One region of the Pelomonas baiyunensis genome, then DNA from elsewhere that is predicted to be linked to it. Evidence: predicted binding sites of a transcription regulator. Region 1 holds the regulator's gene; each other region holds the start of a gene.

Region 1 (5,370 bases):
GGTTCTCGCGAATCGCTTTCAGCCGTTCGCCTGGGCAGCCTGGTTTGTCACGCCCGCTCGTGAGCGCCCGGGATTCACCGCCTGACCTTCGGAAACACTGCCATGTTTGACCGCACCACCTCCACCCTCGCCCTGGTCGACCCGGAACTCTGGACCGCTGTCCAGAACGAAACCCGCCGCCAGGAAGACCACATCGAATTGATCGCCAGCGAGAACTACACCTCGCCGGCCGTGATGGAAGCCCAAGGCAGCCAGCTCACCAACAAGTACGCCGAGGGCTACCCCGGCAAGCGTTACTACGGCGGCTGCGAATACGTGGACGTGGCCGAGCAACTGGCCATCGACCGTGTGAAGCAACTGTTCGGCGCCGAGTTCGCCAACGTGCAGCCCAACTCCGGCTCGCAAGCCAACCAGGGCGTCTTCTTCGCGCTGCTGCAGCCTGGCGACACCATCATGGGCATGAGCCTGGCCGAAGGCGGCCACCTGACGCACGGCATGTCGCTGAACATGAGCGGCAAGTGGTTCAACGTCATCAGCTACGGCCTGGACGCCAATGAAGCCATCGACTACGACGCGATGGAAGCCCTGGCCCGCGAGAAGAAGCCCAAGCTGATCATCGCTGGTGCGTCTGCCTACTCGTTGCGCATCGACTTCGAGCGTTTCGGCAAGATCGCCAAGGAAATCGGCGCCTACTTCATGGTGGACATGGCCCACTACGCCGGCCTGATCGCCGCGGGCGTGTACCCCAACCCGCTGCCGCACGCCGACGTCGTCACCTCCACCACGCACAAGAGCCTGCGCGGCCCGCGCGGCGGCATCATCCTGACGAACAAGGAAGACATCGCCAAGAAGATCAACTCGGCCATCTTCCCCGGCATCCAAGGCGGCCCGCTGATGCACGTCATCGCCGGCAAGGCCGTGGCCTTCAAGGAGGCGCTGACGCCCGAGTTCAAGGCTTACCAGGAACAGGTGGTCAAGAACGCCAAGGTGCTGGCTGAGACGCTGATCGAGCGTGGCTTGCGCATCGTGTCGGGCGGTACGGAAAGCCACGTCATGCTGGTCGACCTGCGCCCCAAGAACCTGACGGGCAAAGAAGCCGAGGCCATCCTGGGCGCCGCCCACATGACCTGCAACAAGAACGGCATCCCGAACGACCCGCAAAAGCCCATGGTGACCAGCGGCATCCGCCTCGGCACGCCGGCCATGACGACGCGCGGCTTCAAGGAAGACCAAGTGCGCGCCACGGCCCACCTGATCGCCGATGTGCTGGACAAGCCGCACGACGAAGCCAACCTGGCTGCGGTGCGCGAAAAGGTGGCGGCCCTGACCGCCGCGTTCCCGGTCTACCGCGGTTGATCGGCTGAAGCACCCGCGCCGTGCGTTGCCCCTTTTGCTCTCACACCGAGACCCAGGTCGTTGAAACCCGGGAATCGGATGAGGGCGACGTGGTTCGGCGCCGGCGCCGGTGCTTGTCTTGCGACAAACGATTCACCACCTACGAGCGGGCGGACATCGCCCTGCCGTCGGTGGTCAAAAAAGACGGCCGCCGTGCCGACTTCGATGCGTCCAAACTTCGCGCCTCCATGCAATTGGCGCTGCGCAAGCGCCCGGTGAGCGTTGAGCAAATCGACGGCGCTATCAATCGCATTGAAGAAAAACTGCTGGCCTCCGGCGCACGAGAAATCGCCTCCACCCGGCTCGGTGAGCTGGTGATGCGGGAACTCAAGCGCATCGACAAGGTGGCCTATGTCCGCTTCGCGTCCGTCTACCGGAGCTTTGAGGACGTGGACGAGTTCCGTCAGCTGATCCGCGAGATCTGACTCCGGGGAAACCCTTCCCACCTTCGGGTGATCCGCCGGGGGATGCCGGCTGCCCCTCCCCCTCCGTCTGTGTCGGCCCACCGCCCTCCGGGGGAGAGGCATGTGCGGCGGCGATTTCTACAGTGCGTTCCACAGTCAACGAACTCTGGAACGCCGCATGAACACCGCCCCTCAACACCGACGCCAACGCGGATTCACGCTCGTTGAAGCCTGCAGCGCCATGGGCATCTGCGCGGTGCTGGCGAGCCAGGCGCTGCCGTCGTTCGCGAAGTTCCATCAACAGCAGAAGCTGCGCACCACCGCCGAAACGCTGGCCACTGACCTGCGCTATGCCCGCGCCGAGGCCGTGCGGCTGGGCCACCCCGTGCACTTCCGGGTGAGTGGCAAGGGCGCCAACGCCTGCTACGTGATGCACACCGGCACCAAGGGCGACTGCGATTGCACGGGTGGCCGCGCCGTTTGCCAGTCCAGCAGCAGCGCGGTGCTGCGGGCGGAATGGCTGGGCAGCGGCCACCCCGTGCAATTGAGCAGCAATGCCGAATCGCTGGAGTTCCAGCATCGCCAGGGGCTGGTCACGCAAACCGGTTCCGTGGAAGCTCGCTTGGCCGATGGCAGCGGCATCCGCCAGGTGGTGGCCATCACCGGCCGCGTGCGCAGCTGCTACGTCGGCGAGCGCCTGGCCCGCCTGCCCAAGTGCGCATGACAAGGAGCTGCCCCGTGTCGACGCCCTCGCCCGCCCGCGCTCAACGTGGCTTCACCTTGGTGGAGCTGATGCTCGCCACCGTGATTGCCGCGGTGCTTGCCGCCGTGGCCTACCCCGCCTACAGCGCCCAGGTGCAACGCAGCCGCCGCGCCGATGCGCTGGCCGCCCTGACCACCATCCTGCAGGCGCAGGAGCGATACCGCAGCAACGCGCCGGCCTACGCCAGCTCGCTCCAGAACGACCTGAAGCTGGACATGGCCCGGCTCACGTCCCATTACCAAATCACCCTCACGGGCGCCGGGGCCAACGGCAGTTTCGACACAGGTTACATCGCCGTCGCCACGCCAACCGCGGGCGGGCGTCAAGCCAGCGACCGCAGCTGCCAGCGCTTCACCCTCACCGTGGTGGGCGCCATCCCCAGCTACACCGCCACCGGCGACCCGGACGGTACCGGTCAGTCGCGTGACACCACGGCGCTGTGCTGGCCGAAATGAGCACGGGAGTTGCCCAGATGTCACTCCAGGCTCCAGCTCACCGCAGTCGCACGCCCGGCCTCGATCAGCGCGGCATGGGGCTGGTAGAGCTGATGATCGGTCTCACGGTGGGGTTGCTCGTTGCTGTGGGCGCGGTCGCCACGGCCACGCGTCAGATCCATGAGCATCGCCGCCTGATGCTGGAAGTCCAGCTTCAACAAGACCTGCGCACCGCGGCCGAATTGCTGCAACGCGACTTGCGCCGAGCCGGCTTTCGTGGGGTGGCTGCCAATGGCGTGTGGGCGCCGCCGCACCTCGTGGCTGGCCAACCGCAACCCGCCCGGCTGGCCCAAGCCAGTCCCTACGAAACCTTGCAAACCCTGGCCGGCGGCACCGAACTGCAATACCGCTACGCCCGCGCCGTGGGAGCCGCTGCGATGAACGGGACCAATGTGGTGGCCGCCAACGAGGAATTCGGCGTGCGGCTCAACAACCGTACCCTGTACCTGCAGCTGGGTGCCGCCAACGGGCAGCCAAACTGGCAGCCCATCACCGACCCGGACCTCGTGGTCATCGACGCATTCACGGCACAGGTGGACAGCCAACCCGTACCCCTGGATGACCTGTGCGCTTGCGATGCCGGCACGCCCTGCCCCCAATCGGCCGTGCGCCGGGTGACATTCACGATCAAAGCGCACGCTGCGGCTGACGCTGCACTCACCCGCACCGTGACGGTGTCCGAGAAGTTGCGCGCGGATGCCATCGGCGGGAGTTGCCCATGAAGCGCACACCCAAGCCTCACGGCGAACAACACGGCCTGGGCACCCTGGCCATCGTCATCGGGCTGTTTCTCGTGATGGGACTGATCTCGACGTTCGCCGCCAGAACGTTGATGCTGGAACAACGCATGGCCGGCCACCACTACCGGGGCGCGCTGGCCGACGAGATGGTTGAAGCTGGCATCGACTGGGCGGTGGCCCTGCTCAATGCCGGTGCGATCGACAGCCAATGCAAGCCCGCCCTGCAAGGGCAGCGTTTCGTGGACCGGTACCTGACGGTCTCCGCGGCTAACCGGCGCACCGAACCCAAGGCGCCCGCCGGCCAATGGGTGGTGGACTGCACCCGCACCGCTGCGGGGCTGGAGTGCCGCTGCCCGGCACCCGGCAGCCGAACGCCCGCGGCCGCCGCGGCCGCTGGCGCGGACTACACCCCCAGCTTCGCGCTGGCCCTGGGTGTGGATCAACCGAACCCTCACCTCGGCAGCTGGATCATCGAGTCCTGGGGGTGCACCGAGGCCGCTGCGGATGCCTGCCAAGCGTCAGCGCAAACGCGCAGCGAGTCCGCGTTGGCCGTGAGCCGTCAGCGGGCTGCCGTGGGGTTTGTGGCTGCCGTGCCGACGCCGCCCAACGTGCCGCTGACGGTTCGCGGCCACCTCACGCTGAAAGCGGGCGCCAGCCTCGCCCTGCAAAACACCGACCCGGCCGGCTCCGGTCAACTGGTGCTGTCGGGCCAGTCGTCTCCCGCGCTGGACGACAGCCGCCTTGCAACCCGCCCTGGGATGACCGTGGCGCAGGGCAAACGGTTCAGCGATGGGGCGGTGTCAGCGCTCACGGTGGACCGCCTCTTTCACGGACATATGGGCTGGCTGCCGCAGCGCTACCGGCAGCACCCCGCGCTGCGCGAGGTGGCATGCCCCGTGACCGATTGCGCCGCAGCGCTGCATGCCGCCGAAGCGGCAGGATCTCGCATGCTGTGGGTGGACGGTCCGCTTCGCTGGACGGGCGGCGGCGTGCTGGGCACCTCTGCAGCGCCTTTGGTGCTGGTGGTGGCCGGCGATGCCCACCTCACCGGCCCGCTGCAGTTCAACGGGTTGCTGGTGGTGCTGGGTGATGTGCACTGGAGCAACCTCGGCCCAGCACCCGCACAGCTGAACGGCATGTTGCTGGCCCTGGGCGACATGCACCTGGAGGGGGCTGCGCAGTTGCAGTGGAATGGCCCAATCGCCGACGCGCTGCGCAACCAAGTCGGCAGCTACGTGCGTGTGTCCGGTGGTTGGCAAGACCTTGAAACCCAGTGAGACGTTGATGCCCCTTGCCCGCAATTCAACCGCCGTGAGCCGCAGCCCCACCCAGCAGGGGGCGAGCCTGGTCGAAGCACTGGTGGCGCTGCTCATCATGGCCGCCGGCATGCTGGCGCTGGTGGGCCTGATCACCGGCGCGCGGCATTCCACGGAAGTGGCGCGCCAACGCAGCGAAGCCCTGACGCTGGCGCGGGCCGAGTTGGCCACGCTGCGCAGCTTTGGCGTGCTGTCGCGCACGGCCGCCACCCCGCCCGGAACCCGCGCCTACGCCGACATCACCGACCAGTCCCAGCC
Region 2 (5,370 bases), on a different contig from region 1:
AAAGTGAACGCGCCAACTTGTCTATACAAGTTGGCGCTCGTGCGAGCCTTTACTGGCAGGCCTCGCAGTCCGGGTTGTCGATGGAGCAGAACTTCATGTCCGTGGCCGGCAGTTCAGGCTCCACCGCTGCCACCGGTGCGACGGCTTGCGCCGCCACCGGGGCTGCACTGGCCGACACCGCGTTGAGCTGACCCGAACGCGTGACCGTGCTCTTCTCGGCTTGCGTGGCGCTGATGGTGCGCAGGTAGTACGTCGTCTTGAGACCGCGCGTCCACGCGAGCTTGTAGGTCTCGTCGAGCTTCTTGCCCGACGCGCCGGCCATGTAGATGTTCAAGCTCTGCGCCTGGTCGATCCACTTTTGGCGACGGGCACCGGCTTCGATCAACCAACGCGTGTCGACTTCGAAGGCCGTGGCGTACAGCGCCTTGATGTCGTCCGGCACGCGGTCGATGCGGCGCAGCGAACCGTCGAAGTGCTTGAGGTCCATCACCATCACGTCGTCCCACAGACCCAGGGCCTTCAGGTCACGCACGAGGGATTCGTTGATGACGGTGAACTCGCCCGACAGGTTGGACTTGACCGACAGGTTGCCGAAGCAGGGCTCGATGGACGCATCCACCCCAATGATGTTGGAGATGGTGGCGGTCGGCGCGATGGCCACGCAATTGCTGTTGCGCATGCCGTGCGTCGAGATGCGAGCGCGCAGCGAGTCCCAGTCCAGGCTCATGGAGCGGTCGACATCGACGTAGCCGCCGCGCGCCTGTTCCAGCAGGTCGATGGAGTCGATCGGCAGGATGCCGCGGTCCCACAGCGAACCCTTGTACGAGGAGTAGCGACCGCGCTCTTCGGCCAGCTCGGTGGAGGCCCAGTAGGCGTAGTAGCACACCGCTTCCATCGAGCGGTCGGCGAACTCGACCGCCGCATCCGATGCGTACGGCGTGCGCAGCGCATAGAGCGCATCCTGGAAGCCCATGATGCCCAGGCCCACCGGGCGGTGGCGCAGGTTGGAGTCGCGGGCTTTCTTGACGGCGTAGTAGTTGATGTCGATGACGTTGTCGAGCATGCGCATCGCGGTGCGCACCGTCTTCTTCAGCTTGACCTGGTCGATGGCGCCGTCCTTCAGGTGCTGCGCCAAGTTCACGGAGCCGAGGTTGCAGACGGCGATCTCGCTGTCGTTGGTGTTCAGCGTGATCTCGGTGCACAGGTTGGACGAGTGCACCACGCCGACGTGCTGCTGCGGGCTGCGCACGTTGCAGGCGTCCTTGAAGGTGATCCAGGGGTGGCCCGTCTCGAACAGCATCGAGAGCATCTTGCGCCACAGGTCCTTGGCCGGCATGCGCTTGAAGAGCTTGATCTCGCCCTGATCGACCTTGCGCTCGTACTCGACGTAGGCCTTCTCGAACGCCGCGCCGAACAGGTCGTGCAGGTCCGGGCAGGTGGACGGGCTGAACAGCGTCCAGTCACCGCCCTCGATGACGCGCTTCATGAACAGGTCGGGAATCCAGTTCGCCGTGTTCATGTCGTGCGTGCGGCGGCGATCGTCGCCGGTGTTCTTGCGCAGGTCCAGGAACTCTTCGATGTCCAGGTGCCAGCTTTCCAAGTACGCGCACACGGCGCCCTTGCGCTTGCCGCCTTGGTTCACGGCCACGGCGGTGTCGTTGACGACCTTCAGGAAGGGCACGACACCCTGGCTCTTGCCGTTGGTGCCCTTGATGTGGGAGCCGAGCGCACGCACCGGCGTCCAGTCGTTGCCCAGGCCGCCGGCGAACTTGCTCAGCAGCGCGTTTTCCTTGAGCGCTTCGTAAATGCCGTCCAGGTCGTCGCTGACGGTCGTCAGGTAGCAGCTGGACAGTTGCGAGCGGCGCGTGCCGCTGTTGAACAGCGTCGGCGTGGAGCTCATGAAGTCAAAGCTGGACAGCACTTCGTAGAACTCGATGGCGCGGGCTTCGCGGTCGATCTCGTTCAGCGCCAGGCCCATGGCCACACGCATGAAGAAGGCCTGCGGCATCTCGATGCGGGTGTCTTCGATGTGCAGGAAGTAGCGGTCGTACAGGGTCTGCAGGCCGAGGTAGTCGAACTGCAGGTCACGGTCGGCCTTCAGCGCAGCACCCAGCTTGGCCAGGTCGTACTGGGCCAGCTTCTCGTCCAGCAACTCGGCTTGGATGCCCTTCTTGATGTAGCCGGGGAAGTAGTCGGCGTAGCGCGACTGCATCTCGGCCTGCGTGACCTCGCCGCCGATGATTTCGCGGCGGATGGTGTGCAGCAGCAGGCGCGCGGTGGCGCGGCTGTAGCCCGGGTCCTTTTCGATCAGCGTGCGGGCGGCCAGGATGGCGGCCTTGTAGACCTCGTCGATGGCGACGCCGTCGTACAGGTTGCGCTGGGTCTCGGCCAGCACCGGCTCGGGCTTGACGTCCACGCCCAAGTTTTCGCAAGCCGACGCGATCAGCGACTTCAGCGCACCCAGATCCAGCGGGCGGCGCTCACCACCGTCCACCACCATCAGCTGCGGCTCGGCGGCGCGGGCGGCTTCGCCGTGGGCGGCACGCTCTTGCGCGCGGCGCTCGCGGTACAGCACGTAGGCGCGCGCCACTTCATGGTGACCGCTGCGCATCAGGCCCAGTTCCACTTGGTCCTGCACGTCTTCAATGTGGAAGGTGCCACCGCTCGGGCGCGAACGCAGCAGCGCGCGAACGACGTTCTGAGTCAGCTGCTCGACGGTCTCGCGCACGCTGGCCGAGGCCGCGCCGCTGGTGCCGTGCACGGCCAGGAAGGCCTTCATCAGGGCCACAGCGATCTTGCTGGGCTCGAACGAGACCACCGCGCCATTGCGGCGAATGATTTGGTACGCCTGGTAGCTCGACAGCGTCGGAGCGGCAGGGGCGGCAGCGTCGGATCCAAACGCAACCGGGTTCACCGAGGCGAGCGAGGCGGCGGGCGCGGCCTGCCCCGTGGCGGCATCTTGCAGCATGAGGGAATCCTTTATCGAGAAATGACGGGCAAATGCGCGGCGTCGACCCGGTGTGGAGTCGGTGCGTCGAGCAGTGCTGATTGGGGGGTGTTTCGTCCCGGCCGCTCCATTGCCAGGCCGACGATTCGGCTGGGTCCTCGGGTGCAGTGCCACTGCGGCGAAGCCACGGCAAACAGCGAATCCGAGGAGAGGGTCATGGGATCGACTGGGTTAGCAGGATATCACGAACGAACACTATATCTATGGCCCCCAGCCACCTCAAGCACTACCGCTAGTGTCAAACCCTGTCCGCAATTTCAAGGAAATTCAGCCACTTCCGGCCCGCCAGCCCCATGCCATCGGGCCCCACGCCGGCCAACCCGCATCAGCATTGGGCTGGAGGGCGCAATCGCCCCGCGAGGCCGCGCCAGTGCTGCATTTCGAAGTTTCGCCCCACCCTCGCGAAGGCCCTGCGGGGGAATTCAAGCAGGGCAAATCCGGAGGCGCGGGCGCACACCCGCTTCAGCGCTGTTCAAGCGCAGTTCAATCGCCCCCTCAGGCCTCGCCTGCGGAGATGGACAGGCGAGCCATGCGGTAGCGGATCTGCCGCAAGGACAGGCCCAAACTGGCTGCCGCCGCCGTGCGGTTGAAGCGATGCTGCTCCAACGCCCGCAGCAAGATGGCGCGCTCCACCTCGTCGAGGTACAGCGCCAGATCGCTCGGCAATTGCTCGGGCAGTGACAGGCCATCCACCGGCGCAGGCGCGGGGAGGTGCGGCGCCAAGGCATCGAAGCCCAGTTCCCGCTGGTTGTCATCCAGCACCACCTCCGGCAAGCCCAGGTCGCCGGCGTCAATCCACTCACCGCCCGCCAAGGCCAGCGCGCGGTGCAGCAGGTTCTCCAATTCCCGTACGTTGCCGGGGAAGGCGTATCGGCCCAAGGTCTGCAGCGCCGCTGGCGTCAGGCGGGGCGCAGGCGAAACGCCGGCGTCCTGCGCGATGCGGGCCAGCACCCGCGTGCTGATCAGCCCCAGGTCTTCCAGACGCTCACGCAGCGGGGGCACCCGGATCTGGATGACGTTGAGCCGGTAAAACAAGTCTTGGCGGAAGCGCCCCGCAGCCACTTCGGCGGCCAGGTCTTTGTGCGTGGCGCTCAGGATGCGCACGTTGATGGCGGTCTCGCCGGTGGCGCCAACCGGACGCACCGAACGCTCCTGGATCACGCGCAGCAGCTTGCTCTGCATGGCCAGCGGCAAGTCCCCGATTTCGTCCAGGAACAAGGTGCCGCCGTCCGCCGCCTGGAAGAAGCCCTCGCGGTCTTCGTTGGCACCGGTGAACGCGCCCTTGCGATATCCGAAGAACTCGGCCTCCAGCAGGTTCTCGGGAATCGCCCCGCAGTTCACCGCCACAAATCGCTGCCCGGCGCGGGCGCCGTGGTCATGGATGGCACGCGCCACCAGCTCTTTGCCGGTGCCGGACTCACCCTGCACCAGCACCGGTGCCATGCTGCGGCCCACCTTGTCGATCAACTCGCGCACCGCGCGGATGGCCGTCGACTCCCCCACCAGCCGCAAGGACGACGCCGACGGCGCGGGCGCCGGCCCGGCCGCGTCGGCCGACACCGGTGGCGCCTGCACACGCCCCAGCGCCGAACCGACGACGAGCCGGAACTGCCGCAGGTCGACCGGCTTGGTGAGGTAATCGAACGCGCCCGCCTTGAGCGCCTCCACTGCGTTCTCCGCCGAGCCAAATGCGGTGATCACCACGGCCTTCTCGGTCCGCCCGGTCAACTCCAGCCAGCGCAGCACCTCCAGCCCTGAGCCGTCCGGCAGACGCATGTCGGTGATGACGGCGCTGTAGGTGTGCGCCTGCAACTGCGCCAGGGCTTCTTCCACGGTGCCGGCGCTGTCCACGGCATAGCCCTCGCGCAGCAAGGTCAGCTCGTACAGCGTGCGCAGGTCCGGCTCGTCGTCCACAACGAGCAAGCGCAAGGAGTTGGCGGCAGTGGTCATTCAGATTCCGGAGCGCGCATGTGCACGCTGAACTCGTTGACGCCGGCGTCGGCCACGCGTCGGTAGTCGATGAGCGCGCCGTGCTGCTCGCACAGTTCGCGGCAAATATAGAGGCCCAGGCCCGAGCCGCGGCTGCGCGTGGAGAAGAAGGGCTCGAACAAATGCCGCTCGATCTCCGGCGGCACCGCCGGCCCCACACTGCCCACCACCAGCCGCACGCCAACCCCCTCCCGCGCCAGCTCCACGCGCAGCGCCTCCGGCACCGGGTCGGCATGGCGATGGGCGTTGTCCAGCAGGTTCACGAGGATGCGACGCAGGTGCTCCGCATCGAACAGCGCCTGCATCGGCCCGGCCGGCAGCTGCAGCCGAACGCGGCTGTGCTCACCGGGGGCGATGTTGTTGACGTAGACCCA
Region 3 (5,370 bases), on a different contig from region 1:
CCGGCTGCTGAGAAGCCCCACGGGCCCGCGCAAAGCCTCACGCGCACGCCCAGGTCGGTGATTTCCAGTGCCACGACGCGACCCGCCAACCCGTCACGCAACTCGGGCGGGAAGCGCGGCCACAACGCCCCGTTGATGGCCGCGGCCACCAGTGCCGATGGCGGCGCGCTGGGCAATTGGGTGATGCCCCCGGCCAGCTTGGCGATCGCGCGCGCCAGCAAGGGTGGCGGTGGTGCCAAGCGGTCCAAGTGGGCAGCGACCGCAGCGACCCGGGCGGACAACCACCGCGGTGGTCGGCGAATGGAGATCATGCGTCGACTCCCGCCACTTCCGCCTGGACCGCGTTCATGCCCGCGCCGCCGAAGGCGTACCCGGTCACGAGTGGATGAGGGACGCCGGCTTCGGCCCAGCCGGCCAGTCGTCCCTCGGCCGGCTGGTCGCCGTTCAAGACAGCGTCGAAGTCCTCGATCACTTTCGTGAAGCCGGATGACTGCGGCGACAGCCGCACGCGGGTAGCCCCGCAGGATGCCAGCGCCGCGTCATGCTCCAGCAGGTTGTGCACGCCGGCCGATTGAATCTGGGTGCCGTTGAGCACCAGGAATGACTGGCCTTCGGTACTGCGGACCAGGCGGCCATCAGGATCGTCCATGCAGGGGTAGCCGCACTGATCCTTGGGAACGCTGGCATGGCGCGCAGTGAAGCAACGCGCCGAGAACGACAGCGGCAATCGGCCAAATGCCCACACCTCGGTGACTATGGCACCGCCGTCGGGTCCACGCACGGGCCGTCCCGCCGGGTTGATATGAGCGACCGCAGCGAGCGACAGCTCCAGTGGCGGCACCCAGCGCAGCACGCCCAGATCGGCATGTTCGCGCAGCGCGGCCTGGCTGTAGACGTTGACGTGCGGACCCAGCACCAGCGGCACGCGGCCGTGCAGCAAGGCCAGTGCCGACGCATCGCCGGCCTCCACGGCATGGCAGGCGAGATGGGCGTGGCGCTCGATCAGGCGCAGATCGGCCTCGGTTTCCACCAGCGCCTGCGTGGCCAGGATGACCTGCTTGCCGGCCTGGGTGAGCTCGCGCGCCAGCGCCAGCCAGTCGTCCAGGCGCAACTCGCGGCGGCGCGCGCACACCACTTCGCCCAGGACCACGCAGTCGGCGGGCGATTCGGCGATCTCGGCGTAGAAGTCCAACAGGCGTGCACGCGACCAGAGGTACAGCACGGGGCCTACGGTCAGGCCGAAGCGTCTGGACTTCGATTCGGATAGAAGGGGCAGCGCCGGGGCCTGAGCGACGGACGTGTCGCGAGTAGCGTGGTGAGGGGCATCCATGGGCGGTTCCTTTATCGCCAGGGGCGCTCGAACGCACCCAGCGTGGTCTGCGCCCCTTCCGCATGGCGCGACAGCGTCTGGGTCCATGCCGGCTGGGGCTGGAAAGTCTGGCTTTGCGCGGCGGCAGCGCAGGCAGCGTCGATCGCCGCGCGCCAGGTACGTGTGACATCGCCCACATAGGCGGCGCTGCGCTGACGGCCCTCGATCTTGAAAGCGCGCACGCCCATGGCGATGAGCTGCGGCAGGATCGCCATGGTGTTGAGGCTCGTGGGTTCTTCCAGCGCATGCGAGCGTTGGCCATCCACATCGAATCGACCCTTGCACAACGTGGGGTAGCCGCGCGGCTCATCCGGGGAGTAGTGGTCGATCAGCACACCGCCCAGCCTGGCGCGCACGCCGTCGGCCCCCTCTTGCCATCGCACGGCGGCCGCCGGCGAGCAAACTCCGGCCGTGTTGGGTGACTGTCCGGTGGCATAGGACGACAGCGCGCAGCGGCCCTCGACCATCACGCACAGGCTGCCGAAGGCGAAGACCTCGATTTCCACTGAGGTTCGTTCGATGATCTTGGTGATCTGATCCGCTGCCACAACACGTGGCAGCACGGCCCGCTGCACACCGTAGCGCTGGCGGTAGAACTCAATGGCCGCATGGCTGGTGGCCGAGGCCTGCACCGATAGGTGCAGGCGCAGGCTCGGCAGATGACGCACGCAGTGGCCCATCACCGCGGTGTCGGCCACGATCAGCGCGTCGGCACCCAGCTCGGCGGCCTTGTCGGCCGCGGCGAACCAGGGCTCGGGGCTGCGCGCGTCGGCAAAGGTGTTCAGCGCCATCAGCACCTGCGCGCCACGCCGATGTGCGTAGGCGATGCCTTCGCGGATCTGTGTCTCGTCGAAGTTCAGGCCGGCGAAGTTGCGGGCGTTGGTCGCGTCCTTCAGGCCCAGATAGACGGCATTGGCGCCGGCATCCACGGCCACGGTGAGGGCACGCAGGCTGCCGGCTGGGCAGACAAGTTGGGGGCTTGAGGGCAGGTTGGTGTGCGTGGCCAGCATGGGAGAAGGGGCCGGTGCGCGACGCTGGCCTCGGAATGGCAGGCAAAACGGAGGAGTCTGGAAACGCGCGGCAAGTATGGTCTTGCGCTAACGCAAAGAGATATCCAGAGTCCACAGGCTGAGATCGCCCAAGAGCATGTGCTGGATCAAATCCACTTCGACTGATCGCCAAGGACACTGCATATAGAGTTTTTGTCCAGTACCAAACACTATAGGTAGCGCATGCAGCATCAACTCCAGGTGAACCCGTTCGCGCCCGTGGCGGTCATCAAGCGCGAAGGCCAGAGCGCGCCGTTCCAAGTCAGCAAGATCGCCGACGCGCTGGCGCGCGCGGGTGTCGCCACCGGCGAGTTCGGCGCCGCGCGTGCGCAGGACCTGGCACAACAGGTCACCGCGCGGCTGGCCGGCCGCGTGGCGCACATCGAGCGCATCCAGGACGAAGCCGAGGCCGTGCTGATCGAGTCCGGCCATCTCGAAACGGCGCGTGCCTACATCGCCTACCGCGAGCAGCACCGCCTGTTGCGTGCCGACCGCGGCTGCATGGTCGATGTGGGTCGATCGGTCAACGAATATCTGGCCCGCGAGGACTGGCGCGTCAACGCCAACGCCAATCAGGGCTATTCGCTGGGCGGGCTGATCTTGAACGTGGCCGGCAAGGTGACGGCTAACTACTGGCTGGAGCATGTGTACCCGCCGGCCGTGGGGCAGGCCCACCGCGAGGCCGACCTTCACCTCCACGACCTCGACATGCTTTCGGGCTATTGCGCCGGCTGGTCGTTGCGAACGCTGCTGCACGAGGGCTTGAATGGGATCCCGGGCAAGGTGGACTCGGCGCCGCCCAAACACCTGTCGAGCGCGATCGGGCAGATCGTCAACTTCCTGGGCACGCTGCAGAACGAATGGGCCGGCGCCCAGGCCTTCAGCTCCTTCGACACCTACCTGGCGCCCTACGTACGCGTCGACGCGCTGGGCTACGAACAGGTGCGCCAGTGCCTGCAGGAGCTGGTGCACAACCTCAACGTGCCCTCGCGATGGGGGACCCAGACGCCCTTCACCAATCTCACCTTCGACTGGACGTGCCCGGAAGACCTGCGCGAGCAGGTGCCTGTGATCGCCGGGCGCGAGATGCCCTTTTCCTATGGCGACCTGCAGGCCGAGATGGACCTGATCAACCGCGCCTACATCGACGTGATGTGCGTCGGCGATGCCAAGGGCCGAGCCTTCACCTTTCCCATCCCCACCTACAACATCACACGCGACTTCGACTGGGAGCATCCCAACTGCGACGCGCTGTTCGAGATGACGGCGCGCTACGGCCTGCCGTACTTCCAGAACTTCCTCAACAGCGACCTGCAGCCGCACATGGTGCGCAGCATGTGCTGCCGGCTGCAGCTCGACCTGCGCGAACTGCTCAAGCGTGGCAACGGCCTGTTCGGCTCGGCCGAGCAGACCGGCTCGGTCGGTGTCGTCACGCTCAACGGGGCCCGCCTGGGCTACCTGTATGCCGGCGACGAGGCCGCGCTGCTGGCGCGTACCGACGAGCTGCTGGACCTGGCGCGCGACAGCCTCGAGACCAAGCGCAAGGTGATCCAGGGCTACATCGACGGTGGCCTGTACCCCTACACCAAGCGCTACCTCGGCACGTTGCGCAATCACTTCTCGACCATCGGCGTGAACGGCGTCAACGAGATGATCCGCAACTTCAGCGGCGGCACCGAGAACATCACAACGCCGTGGGGCGAAGCGTTCGCGCTGCGCTGGCTGCAGCACATCCGCGTGCGTATGACGGAGTTCCAGGAGGGCACCGGCCACCTCTTCAACCTGGAGGCCACGCCGGCCGAGGGCACGACCTATCGCTTCGCCAAGGAGGACCGGCGGCGCTACCCTGGCATCCTGCAGGCCGGAAGCGAGCAGCAGCCCTACTACACCAACTCCACCCAGCTGCCGGTGGGCTTCACCAGCGATCCGTTCGAGGCACTGGCTCGCCAGGAGCCGCTACAGCGCCTGTACACCGGCGGCACGGTGCTGCACCTCTACCTGGGTGAGCGCTTGCCGGATGCCCAGGCCTGCCGCAGCCTGGTGCGGCGTGCGCTGGAGAACTTCCGCCTGCCCTACATCACCGTCACGCCCACGTTCTCCATCTGCCCGGTTCACGGCTACCTGTCGGGCGAACACCAATTCTGTCCGCAGTGCGACGAGCTGGCGTTGCAGCGCAAGCGCAGCGCGCAAGCCGATGCGGCCGTCACCTGAGTCCAGGCCCCCGGCGCAGGGTGCGCCGGGGGCCCGCTCCATGCATCAAACCAGCCCCTGAAAGAAACTTCATGAGCCACAGCCAGACCCCCATCCACCATCCGGAACTCGCCATCCACGAGCGCCAGCCCTGCGAGGTCTGGACCCGCGTGATGGGCTACCACCGGCCGGTGGCATCGTTCAACATCGGCAAGCAAGGCGAGCATGCCGAGCGCCTGAACTTCGTGGACACGGACTGCGCCATGGTGACCGAGGATCTTGCCGAGGCCTCGCAGCAGCTTCCGGCCTGCGCCTAAGTGTCATCCATGGTGGTCGCCGATGCCTTGTCGGTGGGCGGCTTCGAGCCTTTCTCTACGCAGGACTGGCCGGGCCGTTTGGCGGCCGTCGTCTTCGTGCAAGGCTGTCCCTGGCGCTGCAGCTACTGTCACAACCCGGGTTTGCAGTCCCAGTGCGCGCCCCAGGCCGGGCTTCGCTGGGCTGACCTGCGTGCGCGCTGGCAGGACCGCATCGGCCTGCTCGACGGACTGGTGTTCAGCGGCGGTGAACCTACGCTCGACCCGGCGCTGCCCTCGGCCCTGGCCGAAGTGCGTGAGGCAGGCTTGGCCACGGCACTGCACACGGCTGGCGTGTCGGCCGCGCACTTGAGCCGCGTGCTGCCGCTGCTGGACTGGGTGGCGCTGGACATCAAGGCCGCGCCACCCCAACTGCCGGCGCTGACGGGCGCGCCGGGCAGCGTGCGGG

What was found. Region 1 encodes NrdR, which represses ribonucleotide reductase genes. Its sites were predicted from a motif close to CACNANATNTNGTG; they were not measured.
Region 2: the regulator NrdR is predicted to act here: its motif matches at 3,201-3,214, upstream of ACG01O_RS02485 (ribonucleoside-diphosphate reductase subunit alpha).
Region 3: the regulator NrdR is predicted to act here: its motif matches at 2,555-2,568, upstream of ACG01O_RS00045 (ribonucleoside triphosphate reductase).

Annotation. Positions count from the first base shown of each region.
Region 1 covers NZ_JBIGIB010000007.1:28,460-33,829, reverse strand. The annotation lists ZMP/ZTP riboswitch at 1-43, shown strand, start outside; gene glyA (serine hydroxymethyltransferase) at 103-1,356, shown strand; gene nrdR (transcriptional regulator NrdR) at 1,377-1,820, shown strand; gene ACG01O_RS20485 (GspH/FimT family pseudopilin) at 1,978-2,523, shown strand; gene ACG01O_RS20480 (type IV pilin protein) at 2,538-3,017, shown strand; gene ACG01O_RS20475 (hypothetical protein) at 3,038-3,178, opposite strand; gene ACG01O_RS20470 (hypothetical protein) at 3,113-3,778, shown strand; gene ACG01O_RS20465 (pilus assembly PilX family protein) at 3,775-5,073, shown strand; gene ACG01O_RS20460 (type IV pilus modification PilV family protein) at 5,081-5,370, shown strand, end outside.
Region 2 covers NZ_JBIGIB010000001.1:574,896-580,265, reverse strand. The annotation lists gene ACG01O_RS02485 (ribonucleoside-diphosphate reductase subunit alpha) at 50-2,968, opposite strand; gene ACG01O_RS02480 (sigma-54-dependent transcriptional regulator) at 3,503-4,957, opposite strand; gene ACG01O_RS02475 (two-component system sensor histidine kinase NtrB) at 4,954-5,370, opposite strand, start outside.
Region 3 covers NZ_JBIGIB010000001.1:7,673-13,042, forward strand. The annotation lists gene ubiT (ubiquinone anaerobic biosynthesis accessory factor UbiT) at 1-311, opposite strand, end outside; gene ACG01O_RS00035 (U32 family peptidase) at 308-1,330, opposite strand; gene ubiU (ubiquinone anaerobic biosynthesis protein UbiU) at 1,342-2,379, opposite strand; gene ACG01O_RS00045 (ribonucleoside triphosphate reductase) at 2,602-4,629, shown strand; gene nrdD (anaerobic ribonucleoside-triphosphate reductase) at 4,701-4,925, shown strand; gene ACG01O_RS00055 (anaerobic ribonucleoside-triphosphate reductase activating protein) at 4,935-5,370, shown strand, end outside.